3 regions of the Brevibacillus sp. SIMBA_040 genome follow, and region 3 is predicted to be linked to each of the others. Evidence: riboswitches for the same ligand, from Rfam matches in the RefSeq annotation. Region 3 holds a riboswitch; each other region holds the start of a gene.
What was found. Region 3 has a riboswitch for cyclic di-GMP ahead of SB752_RS31335 (GNAT family N-acetyltransferase). Riboswitches for the same ligand answer to the same signal wherever they lie in the genome.

Region 1 (4,227 bases), on a different contig from region 3:
ATTAGCCCAAAAATCGTCGTGTCGAACAGCTGCCGGAAGCCGATCTTTAGCTTGTATTCATTCAATCCGACCATTTTCGCGAGCGTTTTAATGGAGTAGGGCTCATCAATGTGACGTAGAACGATATCTTTTGCCTGCTTCAATTTTTCTACGTCACCTCTTGGCAAAGAAGGCTCAATCGCTGGATATAACAGATCATTTTCTTGAAAAAAGAGGTTGATTAGCTCCATAGCCTTCGCTTCGAAATAAATCTTTTTCAACGCCCCCTTATAGGGACAATGCAGAATCTCATAGACGCATTTTTTGATCATGGGTGACAGCTGGTAGGACTGGATCAGCCCTTTTTTCATCTGCAATATATGTTGAATCGCTTCTTTATCCGCTTCCCGATCAAAATAATGAAGAAGATTTTCAGGCGACATGCGAATTTCTACAAGCTGGCAGCGTGTGTTCGCTTTTGTTTCAATACGCACTTCCATATCTTGAAAAAAGCAAACATTGCTCATCGGCTCCAAAATCGTTACTTGCTGATCATGGAAGTGGCATACGGCTTCTCCGCTTAAAAAATAATTCAGTTCAAAAATGCCGGAAGTCTCCTCAATTTGTGCGGATAGATTTTGAGACAGCTCGACATCGGAGATAATGATCTCCATCCCTGCTCGAATTTGCATCCGCTCGATTGTGCCTGTTCCTAGCACGTTGGGAAGCTGGATGCGCTGCTCATCCTCAATGCGTTCATATAGCGTGGCATGGCTCAGAATACTCCCTATATCTTTACTGTAGCTGTGTATATCATCCAAAGTAAAATGGTTCACATCGCTCATCCCCTTCACTGGTCTGAAGAACGGTACCTCTAATCTACCATACACATACTCTCCCCCAGTACTTTTCTTTTGCAATGACAAATAACCCCCGCTCTTATTAACTCAGAACGGGGGGTTTAACGTGAAAGAATGGAGTCCACGTCATCTTCGTCTTCTACACTTTTGAGAAAAACATCCACAATTTCAGGATCAAACTGTGTCCCTATGTTGCTCCTGATTTGGTTAATGGCATAGGTAAGATTAGATTTACCGCGGTATACACGATTGGAGGTCATGGCGTCGAAGGAGTCGGCTATCGCCAAAATCCGGGCAATCAGGGGAATTTCCTTCCCCCTGAGCCCATGCGGGTACCCTTTTCCATCAAAGCGTTCATGATGGAACAAAATGGCATCCAACACTCCGTTCTTTTTAAAAAAGGTAATATGCTTTACCATCTCATAGCCGATGACCGGATGCTGCTTGATTAGATCGTACTCTTCGTCTGACAATTTGGTTGGTTTCAACAGAACTGACTCTGGAATCCCGATTTTACCGATATCGTGCAACAAACCGCCCAAGTGAATTTGCTCACATACTTTGCGAGGCAGCCCCATTTCCATGGCAATATGCTGCGCGTACTTGGCCACATTTTCAGAATGCAGCGCTGTGTACTTGTCTCTGGCGTCTAATGACTTGGCCAACGTGAGAGTTAAATTGAGAGTATTTTCCTTCTCCCTCCTGTAATACCTGATGGCACTGGAAATCGATAAAATCGCCAAAAAGTGGGTCAGTCCTTGAAAGACAATGACGTTTACATGTGGAAAACGAAATGGTGCATACAGGTAGTAAAACCAGGTAAGCAAACACACGATTACGATTTGCAAGACGATCGTTCTCCAAAAAACGATCCCTGCCACAATAATATTGATCAGATACAAGCCTAACAAGTCTTTTTCCGGATAAATATATCCATCAATCCATACTGTTCCTATCAAAAAAACGAAATAGATAACCACAGACGGGAGATTGCACTCTTTACATAGCTTCCGTATTCTTTTTTTCGATATTTGAACCATAACGCACCTTGTTTTTTAGACGTTGTAAGAAAACCTCTATCGAGGCTTCTCCAAGGAGGAGCGACCACGTTTAGCGGAAAGTTTCACCGAAGTAATGCCAGAAGCAGGCGCTGAGGCACTATACCTTGAATTTACCCACTACGTGCTGTAATTCCTCGGCCATTTTGGTCAATGACGAAGCAGAAGATGCAATTTCCTCTATAGCAGCTAATTGTTCCTCGGCAGATGCCGATACATTTTGCGATTCTGCCGCTACAACCTTTGAGCCTTGGGATATTTCTTCGATGGCGTGCACGACTTGTTCCGTGCTTGCTGATATTTGTTGGGAGGCAGCCGATATTTCCTGGACCTGTCCTGAAACGGCATCGATGTCGCTCTTGATTTGCTCAAATAATTGTCCGGCGACCTGAATTCCGCTATCGACCTCTTTCACACCCATTTCCATCGACTCTACTACCTTATGTGTATGATTTTTGATGGTAGATACCAGATGTGCTATTTTCTCTGCAGATTGGGTCGATTGCTCTGCAAGCTTCCGAACCTCATCGGCAACGACGGCAAAGCCTCTTCCTTGCTCTCCGGCTCGAGCTGCTTCGATCGCCGCATTTAGGAACACCTCGATTTTTGTTAAATAAATCGTGAAAGACAGGGAAAATACGCAACAAAAAAGAACCCCTTTCCAACTAAAAGGAGTTCTAAAACAGATCAAAAAATCTCGCGTCTGTCGTCGGCAACTGGCTGGCATCATGCATATTGACATACATCTTAGCCCCTATAGCTTTGCGTCTCCACCTTTCAGTGGGTTTGCCCTTTCGAATGGAAAGTTTACGTATGAAATTAAAGACTCCAATAACAAGATTCCAAATAAGCAAAGAGTCCTATAAACCCGACAAAAAAATCCGGGTTTTATTGGGAATGATACCCAATACCAACCATCATTTTAGTAGGATAGACCTAAAAAGTCAACATTTGTCATACGGGCAATACAAAAGGGTGAATGGGTATCAAGATTGTGGATTTAAAGTAAGGGTAAAAACTGGGAGGAGCACAGAGGAGAGAATAACAAGGAAGATGAAACGCGGGAGCACTTCCGCCTCCCGCGTTTTTGTATGGTTTTAGCTACTCACTTGAGCACACGCTTGCTTATTTTTTATGAAGTCGACAAATAGTTGAAACAGCTTGAGCTGCTCCTGATCGGTTTGGAACATCATTTCTGGATGCCATTGGACAGCAACTAAAAACGGGTAATCCTTGTGCACAATCGCTTCGATAATGCCGTCCTCAGAAATAGCAGCTGCCTCAAGACCAGCCCCCAGCTTGTCAATCATCTGGTGGTGGAAGCTGTTGACGTACAGCTCTTCTTTTCCAAAGCACGGATAGAGCATGTGCTCCTTGGATAGCTTTACTTTGTGGGCGATGCTTGATTTGGGTCCGAAATACCCTGCATGGTTGATCTCTGTAGGGTAGCCTCTCTCGATGTCTTGAATCAGTGTCCCGCCAAAGTAAACATTCAGCAGCTGCAATCCGCGGCAAATACCGAAGATCGGCAGATTTCTTTTCACCGCTTTGTCGAGCAGCTTCAGCTCGAACTTGTCGCGAGCGGGGTCAAGTTGTCCCAGCCCTTTTTTATACGGCTGTCCATATAGACTCGGACTCACATCGCTCCCTCCGATGAACATCAAACCATCGAGACGATCCAAGAGGGAATCGATGTAGGCATCATCGTCAATGAGCGGGATCGGTACGGGAATTCCGCCTGCCTGGTGAATGCTGAGTGGATCATCAATCGCTGAAGTGAAATGATCCTGAGCTACGACAAACCGATGCTTGTTCTCTTCAAAGGCATTGATGTAGTACGTTGTACAACCGATTAAAGGCTTCATCACGTTCCATTCTCCTTCTTCTGCTGATCTTATGTGAACGATTCTAGGGAAAAAATATAGAGGAAATATCAAAAGATTATGTGATATGTCCCTCAATTAACCTCGTGCGCTGTTACTGCGTTTTTTCCTCGTAAAACAGCCTGACCTCTTCGTCGACATGTCCAATCTTCAAATATCTCGCTTTGTAATCCTGCAGCAGCTTTTTAAATTGGTGGCTCAAAATCAATAGAAAAAAGATATTGATAAAAGTAGGCACAGCCGTCATGATGCCGGTCATCAGCCACACATCCTTGTCGGGGAAGTGAAAGGTGACAATATAGAGGACAAACAGAAATTCAGGAAAGGCGCAAAATACCTTCAAATATTTAAGAGCCTGCTTTTTGGCTGCTGTCTTTTTGTTTAGTAAATGCTTCACCATAATTTCCCTGCTCACGTACCACCCACTCGCTGTCGTTAAGGCAAAGA
Region 2 (4,227 bases), on a different contig from region 3:
CCCGTAAGTTCCTGCAACCCTTTTATTTTCGCCAATGCGGATCGCAATAAAGATGGACAATAGAATCGAGAGAGCGTCCCTTCTCGGTAATTTCCCGAATGGCTGACTGATGCTCAGGGAGAATCAAATGCTTTAACGGCTGTTCAACCTGGTTAAATCGCTGGAAGGCTGCTGCTGCAATTTCATCCCACTGCGGATAATAACGGAGCAAATCATCCGGCATGACTCGCGAACGACTCGTGCCCTCTTCTGGCAAGCAGTCAAATGGTTCATCGAGATTCAGCGTTCCGTAATCATCCGTCAGCTCTTCCCCTGGATAAATATCGCGTGCTGCCAGCTCCAGATCGTACATGGTCGCTACACATGTGGCATAAAAGCTGTGGTTCACGTACCGAGCTTTATCCCAGCACAGAATGTATTTCCCGTACTGGTTTCTGAACGAATATTTTTGCACATCCTGCTTTCGTAATGGGTCCAGTTTTTCCACAAAGGAAAGGTCTAATACCTGATCCAAATCATCCATGGCCCATACGATCGTTCCTTTGGGAATGAACTTCGTCGCGAACACACCGTACCCGATCTCGTCGTTGATATAACGCAGTTCTGTATCGGGATGCATCATGGTATTGTTTCACTCCTTGGCACTGTCGCCTTTTTATTATCATAAGCAGTTCGGCCAAAAGTGGTGTGCGTTTGTAACCGTTATCCGTCTTCCTTTTTAGACTAGTGTCATCTATTTAGGCTATTGTAAAATATATCTATATTTACCAGTTCAGCAAAAGAAGGTTCGATTGCCATGATGTCTCCTACCACTCATTTTCAAAGTCCGTATTTCACCTTGGAACAGGTGACAGATGGGGTCTACGCTGTCATCGCTAAGAATGGAGCTGGGGCGATGAGCAACGCCGGGATCATTGATATCGGTGAACCCTGAATCAGTGAAACCAAGGCTTGAGCAGGAAACGGACGAACAGAAGCAGCAAGAGCTGTCCGATCAACTAGGCGATCTCCTCACCATGGACGCTTCTCTATCTTCTGTCGTTCCTACTCCTCCTACGATTACGTTTGACGGCTCTTCCAGAGCGGCAATGTAGCGGAATGGATTGAGATTTTGGAGCACTTGTGTGAGCAGTCCTTTCATACCGTAGTGCCCGGACATGGCCCTGTAGGAGAAAAGAAGGATATTTCTATCCTCTGGCATTACTTACTAGACTTATCAGAACGTGTAAAAACATTTACATCGCCGGAACAAATTCCAGGGTCTTCGATTCCTGAGCTTCAGCTATCCACCACATCATGACCTAGGTAATTAACTAAACATTCCATTTTTTCCACATTAAAAAATTTTTTCTTATTTACCCCAAGGGATAAATGGTCTATATTAATTGCTAATAGGAGTTGTAGGAACTTTTTCCCACAACAAACGAATCAAAATTTTGATAATCAACCATTGATATCGAATCGGCAAACCCGGGGAAATCCGGCGACGCAAAGCTACAGGGGCTACCCTCGCAATAGCGAGCATGCTTGCCAGCTACCGAAATATTGATGTAGGACAAGACCAATGATCCTATATCATTGGTCTTTTTTTGCGCTCAAATTGTCTAAAATTGTCCATATTTGTCTTTTTATTACATTACAACCAAAGGAGGTGAGGCTAGACAAGCGCAGACGATTTTTTGGGAATTACCATTTTACGAATCAGAAGGGGGTTTCATCGGAATGTCTCTCTGGAAAAAACTATCAGCCATAGCCTTGACTGGTGTAATTGGACTCTCGACACTCTCGCCAGTACAAGCAGCTAACCGCCCAACATCCATGTCACCAAATGCAATGGTAACTACACCACACTATCTTGCTACTGCTGCCGCACTCAAAACATTAGAAGATGGCGGAAACGCAGTAGATGCAGCGATCACTGCCGCTTCGACATTGGCTGTTGTCTATCCTCATTACACCACTATCGGTGGAGATAACTTCTGGCTCATTTACAACGCCAAGACAAAAGAACTGAAAGCATTGAACGGTAGCGGTCGCGCAGGTGAAAAGGCGACAATCGATTATTACACGGGCAAAGGCTATGAAAAAATTCCTTCCCGTGGCTACGAATCAGCAAACACCGTGCCTGGCGTGGTTTCGGGCTGGTGGGAAGCTTACAACTATGCTCATAAAAACATGGGCAACAACAAGCTCTCTTGGAGCAGACTGCTTGAGCCAGCCATTGGCTACGCAGAAAACGGATACCCTGTTTCTCCAAACCAGGTGTACTGGACCAAGCAAGCTACTGATCCAACGGATAATGATCTGAAAAATCTTCAACGCTTTGATGAATTCCGCAAAATCTTCCTGAAGCCAAACGGTGATTCGTACCAGCCAGGCGAACTTCTCAAGCAAAAGGATCTAGCCAAAACCTTGCAAATCATCGCGAAAAAAGGGGCTGACGGATTCTATAAAGGAGAGGTCGCTCAAAAGATCGTGGCAGATATGCAGAAAAATGGTGGTCTGCTCACACTAAAAGACTTTGAAAAGCACACCTCCACTTGGGCAGATCCGATTACTGTCGACTACCGTGGTTACAAAGCGTACAATGTGCCACCTAACTCCCAAGGTATGGCATCGCTCTCTATCTTGAACGTTTTGAACAATTTTGACCTAAAGAGCATGGGTGAAGGAACACCTGACTACTACCACACCATTGTTGAAGCGACCAAGCAAGCCTTTGCTGACCGTGACAAATGGTTGACTGACCCTGCATTTGTAGATATTCCTGTAAACGATCTGTTGTCCAAGCAGCACGGAAAAGACATGGCTGCACGTATCGATATGAAGCAAGCTGCCAAATCTGTAGAGCCACTCGATCCAAAAGGTGATACAACATGGTTTGGTATCGTAGACAAGGATGGCAATGCAGTATCTATCATTCAAAGCCATTATTTTGACTGGGGCTCCGGTATTGTAGCAAAAGATACAGGCGTTCTTCTACAAAACCGCGGAAGCTATTTCTCTTTGGACAAGAATCACATCAACCATCTGGAGCCAGGCAAGCGTACGTTCCACACGATCAACCCTGCCATGCTGTTTAAAGGGGACAAGCCTTATCTTCTCTATGGAACACAAGGTGGCGAGGGTCAGCCGCAAACACAAGCAGCCCTTGTAACTCGGATCATTGACTTCGGCTTTAGTGTTCAAGATGCAATCGAGGCACCTAGATGGCTTCATGGTCGCAACTGGGGATCGTCCTCCAACAATTTGAAAGTAGAAAGCCGTATTCCTCAAGAAGTTCTCGACGAGCTGGTGAAGCGCGGTCATCCAGTCGAAAAATTGGAGGCAGCGTACACCGATGCGATGGGACAATCCGGCGCTATTCTCATCGACCCACAAACAAACGTGAAGTTTGGCGGTGCCGACCCACGCGGTGAAGGCGCAGCGATGGGCTATTAATTGCTAGTCAGACTGCTGAGCTGTCCTCAGCAGTCTACCTTTGTATCTTTCATACTCTTAGCAACACATACCAACTGGGGATAGAAGAGAGGAAAAACCGATGTTTTTGTTCAGCAAACTCAAAAGAAAAATGAGCTTTTGGTTTCTCCTGGTATCCATCATTCCACTCGTCGGCACGACATTTTTTATCAGCAGCAGCTTTTCAACGATCCTAATTGAAAAACAAGAGAATTCCTTTGTTGATCTGACCTCCAGTACAGCGATCGCCATGAATCAATATCTGGACCGACGTATGACGGAGATGCAAATTCTTGCACGCACCTCAGATATTGGCTCCGATGATGAGGAAGCGAAAAACACATTCATTCGCAAATTCACCCAGGAAATGAAGCTGTACGACGGAAATACTTTTATATCCAAAGATGGAAAGGTAACAGCTGACACCTTTCCTAACAGCATCGGAATCGATCTTAGTGAGCGCCAGTTTTTCAAGGACGGCATGCAGGACAAGTCCAGCTTCTCTGATGTCTTGATCGCCAAAACAACTGGAAACCGCTCGATCATCGTCGCTTCACCCGTTACGGGGCCAAATAAAGAAAAGCTCGGTGTATTGACCGGCCTCGTCAACGTCGATGAGTTTACCTCTACCTTTTTGCAAAGCCTGAGTGTGGGCGATGGTGGATACCCCATTCTTGTCGACAACAAAAATCAAATCCAGTACCACCCCAATCAGGAGTTGATCGGAAAGCCGCTTGCAGAATCCACTCTTCCCCAAGGCTTAACCGA
Region 3 (4,227 bases):
TTTTTCATGACCTGCGCCTCGTCAAAGCCTTCAACACCTACGCCACCACTGACGATGATGTGTTGAAAATATCCGCCTTTGCTTAATTGTACAGCTTTATCGAGTCTGCTTTTTAGCCGGGCTGACGGTTCTCCATTTAGCTCCACTTTATTTCCCAGCACAACACCGACATCTACTTTAGCAAGCTCATCTGCCATCCCATCAAACGTGATGAGAACGATATGTACCAAAAACCAAAGTACGAATATCAATGCAGCTATTTTTCCTTTTCTTTTCAAAGCTTTGCACGTCCTCTATTCATTGACATAATTGTAAATTTATTCACAATCACAGCGATTCTAGCATTAGTCTATTTACTATTCAAGGTACATATGAATAAAACGACCGTATTGATAGAACAAAAACCGCCCCTGCGAGAGAGGCGGTTTGTATATTTCATTTCACTTAATGCAGCGTTCTCAGTTGATGCTCAATCTTTTCAAATCCGCTGGATACTTTCACAACTTCATCTTTTTGTTCCGAAACAAGGACGAGGACATCTTCGAGGCTATCCTTGTTTTTGTCGGTAATGTCTGCATTCAGTTCAACCTTGGCGCCGACTTCCTGAATCATGCTGTGTACGTTTACGATGAATTCCTGCAAGTATTTCGTCTTATCGGAGAAGTCTCTCATGTAGTTGTCGACATTGGTGAACATCTCCTGAACCTCATGGATGCCTTCACTGTTTTTCTCAAACGAAACTTGCGATTCAGAGATCATGTCAGATACGCGTTTCATTTTTTCGCGAATCGTCATCAGAAGAGTAGAGATCGACTCAGAGGACACTTTGGAAGATTCCGCAAGCTTGCGAACCTCATCCGCAACGACAGCAAATCCGCGTCCGTGCTCTCCTGCACGAGAGGCCTCGATGGTTGCATTGAGTGCCAACAGGTTGGTTTGTGCCGAAATATCCGAGATTGTTTGAATGATTTTTTCAATTGATGCGGTTTCTTCATACAGCTCTTGAATCAGGCGATTTGTTCCTTGAATATCGGTGATAAAACGCTCGAAATCATTGCCGATATTCCCGATTCGTTTTCCGCTTTCGTGTGTAGCCTCTTTTGTAGATTCCACAAATTCATGCATTTCTGTAACGGAACGAGTCATATCCTCGACACGCCCATTGGTTGAATTCATTTCGTTACGTAGTTCATTCGTGTTGGAGGTTTGAACTCCAAACGATTCCATGATCTCCTTGAGGGAAGACACTGTTTCAACAGCCCGAACCGTTACACCATCTGTAACCTTGTTTAAATTCTCCTGATATTCCTGTACAGAGTTCAGGGATTGATTGATCTGGTCAAGTACACGCTGCAACGATTCTTTGGACTCAATCGCTTCCTGCTTCTGAAGCTCGCTTTCTTTTTGCAGCTTGTTATTGAAGAGAGCATGCAGCATACTCGTCAGCGATACATAGCAGAATGTCAGAAGATAATAGAGCAAATCGATTGGCGACGACGAATGGAAGATCGTATCACCCTGTGAAAAGAAATAGTAGGAGACGATTCCGAGTGTAGACAAAATAGTTAAGATGTTAATGATTTTATCCTGATAAATCCCCATGACAGCGACGAAGAACATTCCTAGCAGAACATTAACCATATGAGGATCAAGCTGTAACACTACAAATATGAAGGTGCCGATGACAGCAAAGTTGAAATACTTCATAAATGTAGCCATTTTGTCTCTGAGACTCGGCAGGTTGGAAATGTAAGTAAATGGCGCCAATACACCATACAAGATTCCGAGAACAGACAGCACAAAGGAAATCGGAGCGCCGCCAATAAATATATTAATGATTTGCACCACTGTAATGATGCTGGCAAAAACGGTAACAACCCAATTATTTCTTCTTCTTAATAGATCCATATTAGCCCACTACCTCAACTTTTATTTGTGAAAACATTGGTGTGTACCATGAATAGTCAGGATGCTCTTTATTGACGTAAGCTTCTTTGAGATGAAATAGCGTAGGGATGGTGTCTGCCCCTTTGTAAAAGATCTTCTCTTTTACCTGGGTCGCCCTGACATGATATTTATTATTAATCAATTGAAAAAAGCTTGGATCAGCAATACCAACTGCATGTGTATAGCCATGCTTTTCAGCATAATCTAGCATTAGGGAAATACCCTTTCGCCCTAGTCCGCGATATTTTGGAAGAACAGCGAGACTATCGAGCTCCATTACTTTCATATCTTCGGTCACAACATCTTCAAACAACGTGCGAATAAACGGAGTTGACTTTGAGTGAGGTGTGAACTCATACGTTCCACCTGCTTCACCGTCATCCGCAATTAGTAAGAATAGATCTGAACCCTCTTTCGCATATTCCATCTCAAATCCCATTGAATCCCAAACGGTTTTCTTGATTTGATGAAATAATGCTAAAGAGTCTGTTGAATCTACTTGTTTGTACATTTAGTTTCCACTCCATCATAGTAGTCGTTCTCATATTTGCTCGGTATAAAAAGCAGACACGGTTGACTTTTTATTTACTGCTTTTCTCTCTTTTCTAAAACGTCATTACAAAAGAAGCAGGAAATCGGAAGTTGCTGCAAAACGGATGGCATTCTCCTTTCCGACAAATGTATGGTTGGGAAATAAAAAAGGTTATTCCAGAAAATGGAACAACCACTCCGAGCTAGCTACCAACATCTTAAAATAGGCATAACGATGTATGGCAACCCGGCTATCATGGTCAAAGACTTTAGACCCGTGGTTTTGCGTCCCCACCTTTCGATGGATTTGCCCTTTTCATTTCGCTGATGAAAATTGTAAATGGATGTCGAAATATGAAAAATCGTATCCAAAATAAAGGACTTTGTCAAGTTTTGGTAGGTAGTGTTTACCAATTCTTAATACCTTCGAGAGGGTCAAAAGAACTTTTTATTAATAAAAGCGAGCCTGGAGAACTAGCTTCACAGGCTCGCTTCTTTTTTCGCGATGTCGATTCTTTTTGAATCTCATATTTGGTTAGCTTGCGCATAAGCATCGAGTGCGTAATGCGTAGAGCAGCAGCAGTCTTTCGCGTCGTTCTATGCTTTTTATAGGCACTTTCAATCACTTTGCGCTACCACATTTTCCAGCTCTCTGATGTTGCCTGGCCAATGATAGTTTTGCAGAACCTCGACTACCTTTGTAGAGATCGTCCGGTTCTTTTGGTGGCGCAGATTGCATTTTTCGAGATTGAAATAGAGCAGTGGAAAAATATCTTCCTTACGATCTCGCAGTGAAGGAATATTTACAGGCAAAATATTGAGGCGGTAGAACAAATCGGAGCGGAATTTGCCGCTTTTGACCAAGTCCTCCAGATTGCAATTCGTTGCTGCAATGATGCGGACGTCCGCTTTTTTCGTTTGTACAGAGCCGATCGGCATGTACGTTTTATTTTGGAGCAGCTGCAGCAGCTTTGACTGCAGTACGAGGGGGAGCTCACTAATTTCATCGAGAAAAAGGGTTCCTTTTTCAGCCTGGTGTACAAGGCCGGGCTTTCCATTTGGGGTGGCACCGGTGAACGCTCCCTTTTCATAACCAAACAGCTCGGATTCAATGAGTGTAGCTGGAATCGCGGCACAGTTAATGTGAACAAAAGGCTTGTCGTATCGTTCGCTGGCATAATGAATTTGTTGTGCATAAATATTTTTTCCTACGCCTGTTTCTCCGCTAATGAGTACAGTTGTATCGACTGTGGCGATTTTGCTGATCAAATTGGAAAGCTTATCGAACGATTCACTGCGCCCAACAAAGGACTGCTGGTGTTCCCCTGTAAATATGTTGAGTGCATTGATTTTGCGAAGCTCATGAATATAGCGTTGCAGCAAGGACTCGATCTCTTTTAATTCTGTGCCCGGAGCATTTCGAATCTCATCGTTCATCATATCAATTCCGAGCGTAACGAGATATTCGACTTCGTTTTGCTCGTTATAAATCAAATTTGCGGTTACCAATACTTTTTTTCACTGGATTTGCTGGATGGTAGTAACCGTTTCTTTTTTCTGTTGCAGTGCGATGTTCATCGCAGAAGGTGAATATACGCCTTCTTTTTCGAGATCAGCAATGTGCTTCCCAATCAATTCCTCCATCGGTTTACCCAACCCTTTTTGGCTGACCCTGTTTACCCAAAGCGTTTTCCCGTGTTTATCTGCGATGTAAATACCTACTCCGAGTGAGTCGAGAATTTTTACGAA

Region 1: linked by a shared signal. The riboswitch ahead of SB752_RS21715 (methyl-accepting chemotaxis protein) and the one ahead of SB752_RS31335 (GNAT family N-acetyltransferase) in region 3 are both predicted to bind cyclic di-GMP.
Region 2: linked by a shared signal. The riboswitch ahead of ggt (gamma-glutamyltransferase) and the one ahead of SB752_RS31335 (GNAT family N-acetyltransferase) in region 3 are both predicted to bind cyclic di-GMP.

Annotation. Positions count from the first base shown of each region.
Region 1 covers NZ_JAWRXI010000013.1:118,773-122,999, reverse strand. The annotation lists gene SB752_RS21725 (helix-turn-helix transcriptional regulator) at 1-899, opposite strand, end outside; gene SB752_RS21720 (HD-GYP domain-containing protein) at 941-1,819, opposite strand; partial or broken gene SB752_RS21715 (methyl-accepting chemotaxis protein) at 1,998-2,489, opposite strand; cyclic di-GMP riboswitch class I at 2,606-2,698, opposite strand; gene SB752_RS21710 (gamma-glutamyl-gamma-aminobutyrate hydrolase family protein) at 2,995-3,762, opposite strand; gene SB752_RS21705 (alanine/glycine:cation symporter family protein) at 3,875-4,227, opposite strand, start outside.
Region 2 covers NZ_JAWRXI010000006.1:172,124-176,350, reverse strand. The annotation lists gene SB752_RS12345 (SET domain-containing protein) at 23-622, opposite strand; gene SB752_RS12340 (hypothetical protein) at 797-934, shown strand; gene SB752_RS12335 (hypothetical protein) at 939-1,094, shown strand; cyclic di-GMP riboswitch class I at 1,454-1,542, shown strand; gene ggt (gamma-glutamyltransferase) at 1,723-3,441, shown strand; gene SB752_RS12325 (methyl-accepting chemotaxis protein) at 3,542-4,227, shown strand, end outside.
Region 3 covers NZ_JAWRXI010000034.1:16,543-20,769, forward strand. The annotation lists gene SB752_RS31325 (YdcF family protein) at 1-278, opposite strand, end outside; gene SB752_RS31330 (methyl-accepting chemotaxis protein) at 445-1,908, opposite strand; gene SB752_RS31335 (GNAT family N-acetyltransferase) at 1,910-2,458, opposite strand; cyclic di-GMP riboswitch class I at 2,717-2,800, opposite strand; gene SB752_RS31340 (hypothetical protein) at 2,886-3,104, opposite strand; gene SB752_RS31345 (sigma 54-interacting transcriptional regulator) at 3,097-3,972, opposite strand; gene SB752_RS31350 (PAS domain-containing protein) at 3,997-4,227, opposite strand, start outside.